Regions from separate parts of the Paenibacillus sp. FSL H7-0756 genome, predicted to be linked through region 1. Evidence: riboswitches for the same ligand, from Rfam matches in the RefSeq annotation. Region 1 holds a riboswitch; the other holds the start of a gene.
The links. A riboswitch is a leader RNA that binds a small molecule or an ion and turns the genes downstream of it on or off. The one in region 1 is predicted to bind cyclic di-GMP.
Positions count from the first base shown of each region.

Region 2: linked by a shared signal. The riboswitch ahead of NST04_RS01570 (anti-repressor SinI family protein) and the one ahead of NST04_RS15350 (thiamine pyrophosphate-binding protein) in region 1 are both predicted to bind cyclic di-GMP.

Region 1 covers NZ_JBBOVT010000001.1:3,518,058-3,521,470, forward strand. Annotated here, with positions in the region: gene NST04_RS15350 (thiamine pyrophosphate-binding protein) at 38-1,681, opposite strand; cyclic di-GMP riboswitch class I at 1,798-1,894, opposite strand; gene NST04_RS15355 (methyl-accepting chemotaxis protein) at 2,397-3,413, opposite strand, start outside.
Region 2 covers NZ_JBBOVT010000001.1:354,899-358,311, forward strand. Annotated here, with positions in the region: gene NST04_RS01555 (TasA family protein) at 1-405, shown strand, start outside; gene NST04_RS01560 (TasA family protein) at 445-1,035, shown strand; gene NST04_RS01565 (helix-turn-helix domain-containing protein) at 1,298-1,630, shown strand; gene NST04_RS01570 (anti-repressor SinI family protein) at 1,776-1,919, opposite strand; cyclic di-GMP riboswitch class I at 1,954-2,057, opposite strand; gene NST04_RS01575 (2-oxoglutarate dehydrogenase E1 component) at 2,607-3,413, shown strand, end outside.

The DNA.
Region 1 (3,413 bases):
GACAGTAGGTTAGAAAATGTGTGCGAATACGGCTTCCTTACGTAAGATCCAGCGTGCGGTGAGCCGTGGGAGGCATCTCATCACGGTCAGTCAGCAGCTCAATGACAGAGGTCTTGTTAAGCGCGATAGCCTCGCGGATTGCGGCGGCGAACTCCTCCTGCGTCTCACAGCGGAAGCCGGCTGCTCCCAATGATTCGGCGAATTTCACAGCATCCATCGGAACCTCGAAGATCGTACCGTCAATCCGGCCGGTCGTTTTCTCCATGCCCTTGAGCGCCATATCCAGCTGCATATTGTTCACCACGATGAAAATCACCGGAATATCCTTGCAAACGGCCGTGTTTATTTCAGCACCGAGCATCATAAAACAGCCGTCACCGGTTATACAGAAGACGGTCTCTCCGGGAGAGGCAGTCTTGGCGCCGATGGCCATGCCAATTGAATTGCCCATGCAGGCAAAGTAGGCATCAAATATGAAGCTGCCGGGCCTGCGGACATTGAACCATTTCACAGCATTGAACCCATGGCTGCCGTCATCTACGAACACGCTGCTGTTGTAGGGGATTTGTTCGCTCATCGTGCTCATTACCGAAGCCAGAGATAGTCCCGCCAGCACGGGCAGCTCGTCATTGTAATCATTGGAAATATTAATTTCATGCTTGGTGACCGCAGAGGGGTCCAGCTTCTGAAGATACAGTGCCAGGTTGTCCCTTAAGTCTCCGCCGACAGCGATGGTGGATGAGGTGAGTATTTTGCCGACAAAGGTTGGATCTACATCGAACTGGATCAGCTGCTGCGGATGATTCTCCGGCTTCAGGTTACAGATAGTCATATCGCTGAGACGGGAGCCCAGAACAATGAACAGGTCGCTGTTGTTCAGCAATTCATCGCCGTGCGGGGAGCCGCCGACGCCGACAGGACCGTGGTAGAGCGGGTGATCATAAGCTATGGCGCCTTTGCCGCCTGGAGAGGTGACTACAGGAATGTTGAAGGTTTCGGCCAGCTGCACCAGTTCCTGATGGGCCCCGGAGCGGTTGACGCCTTTACCGGCAATGATCAGAGGGCTGACGGATTGATTAATCGCCGAGATGACCCGGTCATAGTTCTGATAACTGACTAGTCCCTCGCGCTCCGGCAGAACAATCCGGCATTCCGCGAGCCGCTCTGTCTGCACATCAAACGGAATGCAGAGATGGACCGGACCTTTCCGGTCACCGAGGGCGATGGATAGGGCATGGTTGAAAATCGTGCTGAAGTGATCGCCGCGTTCAACAAGCTTGCTGAAGAGGGTGGCCGGCCGGAACATATCCGCCAAATCAGCCAGATAAGAAGTGGAATCCTGGCATTGGGGAATGCCCAGCTCCTTGATGGACTGATGGCCGGTGATGAAGAGGACGGGAAGATTATTGGCCTTGGCATGCGCTGCAGCGGTGAGCAGATTCGTTCCGCCCGGACCGGAAGTGCCGAAGGCTACCCCGAGGCTGCCGGTCTTCAGAGCATAACCGCCAGCGGCGAAGCCGGAGCTGGATTCGTGCCGGCCGGGGATGAACTCTATGCCGTAGTCAACCATTTTCAAAGCGATGGGGCAAATAGATTTGCCTATGATTCCAAAAGAATGAGTGACTCCCAGATTGTGCAATGCTTCCGCCATATAATCTGCAACTGTCTTCAGAACATCCACCCCGCATGTTGTTATTTGTATAAGTCAGCAATAGAAAACCTGTACTCAATATTGGAGCACAGGTCTGTTGCACGAATCACCATAATCAAACGCGAAACCTAAGGCGTTCACAGTTTTTCAGCAACCTGGCTGTCATGATCCCACTTCAGAAATGAGACTGTAGATCCATGGCTTTGCGTCATTCCCTTTCGGTGAATTTTGCCGGTATGCGGTTATAAATCAATCTTTGGAGAATTTTCCTTTACAATATATTCCTAGCTCCTCTTTTGTCAATAACCCCAGTGAGAAGAAACTCGGAATTTGGCGAATATTCAGGAGTTGAAATGGCTAAATATTTGGAATTTCAAACTTTTGAAAATGGTTGTCCCTGGAAGACTAAAGTCTTAAAATGCAAATGAAAATTTCGGGCCCTTATTATGGAGAGTAAGCACAAAGACTCATTACAATCCTGAGGTACTGCAAAATGTTAAGAATTCGCTAGATATACAGCATTGCAAAATTAAATGATAGGACTTAAGTAACGGATATGTGAGCTGTTGACTTATAGACAAGCTATGACAATAGAACGACTATAGTAAAGAAGTGCAAAACACATTTTTTACCCTTATGCACAATTTCAACAATTTGTGAATATTACATAACAATCTGATTTTTGCATAGAAAAAGAGACACCACCCGCAGTATTTCCGCAGGCGCGTGTCTCATTGTGCCGGAGCTAGAATTTGAAAATATGAATTGTTTTTTGCAGGTTGAAGACTGCGGAGGTCATCTTCTCTGTCTCCTCAGCCACGGATTGCAGCGCGTGAATCTGTTCGTTCATCGCTGCGGATACCTCTTCGGTCCCTGCGGCGGTCTCCTGGGTAATGGCTGAGATATTCTCGATTGCCCCGGAGATCTTGAGTGCGCTCTCCAGCATAAGGTCACTCTCTGCGGAGAAGGAAGCGATCTGCTCGGTTATGTATTGGACACTATGCACAATTTGAGCAAAGATGTTAGCCGTTTCTGTTATCATCTCATTCTGTACCTGAACTACCTCTTCGTTAATGGCGATATTATCGATGGCCTGCTTGATATCCGCTTCAATGCTGCGGACCAGTCCGAACACCTCTTTGGTGGAAGCGGTGGATTCCTCGGCCAGCTTACGGACCTCCTGGGCAACAACTGCGAATCCCCGGCCATGCTCGCCTGCGCGGGCAGCTTCAATAGAGGCATTGAGCGACAGCAGATTAGTCTGTTCGGCAATTTCGGTAATCGTCTTGGTTATCATCGTAATGCCGCGTGCGTTCTGCGATAGGGCTTCAATCGTATCCGCCACCTTCTGGGTAGCCTGGATGTTCTTGCGCATGCCTTCGGCTTGGGTATCCACCGATTGCCGTCCCTGTTCTACCAATTCCAGCGTATGTACAGACCTTCTATTCATTTCCTTGGTGGAATTCGTATAATTGGAGACCTTGATTTCGATATCCTTGATCGATTCGGTCATATCAGCGATATCCACCGAGATTTCGTTAGCACCTAGAGCCAGTTCATTGGAGGAGGAGGCCACCTGAGCCATTACAAACTTCAGGTTCTGATTCTTGTCTTCAATCCCGCGGCTGGCGTCCATAACCTGACGGGTAATCTGTGAGGCATCGGTGAGGATTTTTTTGAGCTTGTCAATCATGGTGTTGAAGGAGCGGCTAATGTCGCCCATGGAGCCATTCTCGTCGGCACGGCTGGTGAAGTCGCCTTT
Region 2 (3,413 bases), 3.2 Mb from region 1:
ATCTTAAGAGATTTCAAGCTTATAAATGACGGGACGCTTAACATTCCCAAAGTGGTACTGCACACCTCATCGGCTATTACAGACGCTCTGGGAGACAACGGCTCCCATAATTTCAAGGATGATATTATTGTGACCTTCCTCGCGAACAAGGATAAGCAAGAATTGCCGCTCCTGGTCATCTCGCTGGCCGATCTGGAGAAAGAGAGTCCCGATCTCGTGGCCCGGGGAATTGTCGGAGCGATCTTAGGCGGAGAGAAATCCGGCATTAAAGCCGGTACCTCGGATAACCTGACTATCCAGTTTGCCTTCAAGGAAACCCTCCAGCCGCAGAACTATTATCAGGGCGATACGCTTGCGCTGACGCTGAATTTTGAAGCCAACCAGGAAAAAGGCAGTCTCAAATAATTTACCAACAAAACAAACCATTCGAGGAGGAAATCAATCATGGGTATCAAAAAAACATTGGGTCTTGGCGTAGCATCGGCAGCACTGGGCTTGTCTTTAATCGGCGGGGGCACCTTCGCTTACTTCAGCTCCACAGCCACAAGCACCGCAACCTTCGCCGCAGGTACGCTGAAGCTCGGCTCCTCCTTCAATACTCCGGTAGCGCTGACGAATCTGAAGCCGGGAGACTACACCGTCCGCACCTTTACCTTGTCCAATGACGGCACACTGGATATCAAATTCCTCAAGCTCGCTACCACATACACCGTAACCGATGCCAAGGGCGACAATGCGGGCCAGGATCTCGGAGACCACTTCAAGGTCAAGCTCCTGGATAATTCGTACACCGGCGGTTCACTAAGCGGTCATGTGCTGTCCGAGATCTCCCTGAAGGATCTGAAGAACACCCCAAGCTACGATCTCGTAGCAGCAGGTATCCTGCCGGGAGGGATTGCCGCAGCCGGTTCCAAGACCTTTAAGATCGCCTTCGAGTTCGTGGACAATACGCTCGATCAGAACATTTTTCAGGGTGACGGCTTAGCTCTGAACTGGACCTTCGATGCTCTTCAAGGAGTGGGAGAAGCCAAGTAGATCAGGAATCCATCAAGACAGCACATCCTTCCCCAACCGGGCCGGGTGTGCTATTTTCTTTTCTACAGGCTGCCGGCTCAATGATTTTGTCCGATTTGCGGTTTTTTGTTATACTGACAAGTGAAAACGGCTTTGCCGTCCCTCCTATGAACGGGCGGTGCCGTTTCCGCGAGAGAGATAGGGATACGGTATAGCGCGAAGCATATCACTTCTTATCTTTTACCAAAAAAGTACGGAGGGCGTTGTAATCGTGTCAGATACTATGGGAAGCCGCATCCACAAACTCCGGCTGGAGAAGGGCTATTCGCTATCCGAGCTTGCGGATAAGGCTGATGTGGCGAAATCATACCTCAGTAATGTGGAACGGAATATTCAATCCAACCCCTCCATTCAATTCATCGAAAAAATCGCTGACGCGCTTCAGGTATCCATTCATGCACTGCTGTATGGCGGACTGGCAGAGACGGAAGAACAGGCCCTGGACGGGGAATGGTTCCGGCTGGTTCAGGAGGCTATGGCCTCCGGTATAAGCAAACGTGAATTCAAGGAATTCCTCGATTACCAGAAATGGCGCATGGAACAAAAGGACAACTAAACACAGCATTGTATGTCACAGGGAAGACTCCGCACGGCAGGGAGGCCGCCTTCGGCGAAGGCATGCTTTCAAGCGGCATACAGAAAAGGCACAGCGTACCGGACGCTGTGCCTTTTCTGTATGTATCCGAACAATGATGACCGCCTTACATCGCCTGGAGCGCCTTCTCACTTAGAAACCGGCGGATCTCCTCCGCCGCGATCCCCGCCTGCTTGGCAGACATCAGCAAGTGCACCCATTCTAAATCCAGATCTACTGCCTGCAGCTCGTCATTCCCCTGGTTGGACATATCCAAGAAATCTCCTCCTAGAATTTTCGCGTCCCCAGGCAGTCCGGCCATCATAGTAGTATTGCTACTTTGTAGTATCTCTACTTTAGATCCGAGACTTTGTGCCCCTGTCTTTCGGCAGGTTTACCTTTAACTGGACCCTCTCCATCATGAAAGGATCTGGCAAGAATCGATGAAACCGTTCTCCGCAATAACATTATACAAGATCATGCGCGATTAGTGTGTCGTTTTCTGGAATTTTTTTATGATAAAATGTGAGGAAACTTAGCTGAAATTGCCAGCGTCTTGTATAAATATTTCCAGTCCCAAGTTCAAACCCTAGCTAATAGTTTAAATATACTAAAGGGAACTCTAACTGCTCCGTCTTACCGCTGCGCGCAACCTCGTATAGAGACAATTACCCATTTGTATAGATGACGGACTGTGATAGGAATTTATAGTTAGATAGCACTTAAGAATTAACAAAAGCAAAAGAAGCGGAGGGGAATTTTGCTTATTTATGATAGTTCCGTATGAATACTGTAATGAATCATGCCAAATTGCGAACGGATTGACCGAAAGTATGAATTGATTACCCCGCCGGAAAGTAGCACAATAAGGTGAGAATGAAACCGCAAACATTTGCAGCTCCGCCAAGTGGCACACTGGATGCCTCGCGTGGAGTTTATCCGTTAGGAGGACCTATTCATGGCAGTCAAAGAGCCCTATAACGACACAGTATGGAGCAAATATTACGGCCCCAACCTGGGCTACATCCAAGAAAGATATGAGCAATTTGTCAAGGACCCCTCTTCTGTTGAACAACATTACCGTGATCTCTTCACCGTATCCGGCCCCCCTCCGCTGGCACCCGATGCCGAGAGGGCTCCGAGCCCTGCCGTATCAGCAGATGCGCAGTGGCTCAAGAAGGCTGTTAAGGCCTCGAAGCTGATCGCCAATATTCGGATATACGGCCATATGGCCGCAGACATTGACCCGCTGGAGCGCAGCACGAACCCGATGGCCAAATGGCTGGAGCTGGAGACCTACGAGCTTACCCGCGAGGATCTTAATGCTCTGCCTGCTTCGCTGATCTGGGATAATGCCCCTGCGGATGTGCATACCGCGATGGATGCCGTCCACAGAATGCGCCAGGCCTATACCCAGACCATTGCCTACGAATTCGGGCATGTACATGATGAACGCGAGCTGCGCTGGCTCAACAGCCAGGCGGAATCGATGACCTCCCCTGCCCCGCTGAATAATACAGAGCGCAAAGACCTGCTGAAGCGGCTGGTTCAGGTGGAGCACTTCGAGACCTTCCTGCACAAGACCTTTGTCGGCCAAAAGCGCTTCAGCCTGGAGGGCAATGATGCCCTCGTGCCGATGCTGGATGAGATTGTGCGGGCCGCCGCGCATGACGGCGCAGAGCATATCCTGATGGGCATGGCCCACCGCGGAAGACTTAATGTGCTGGCTCATATTCTGGGCAAGCCTTATGATATTATTTTCTCG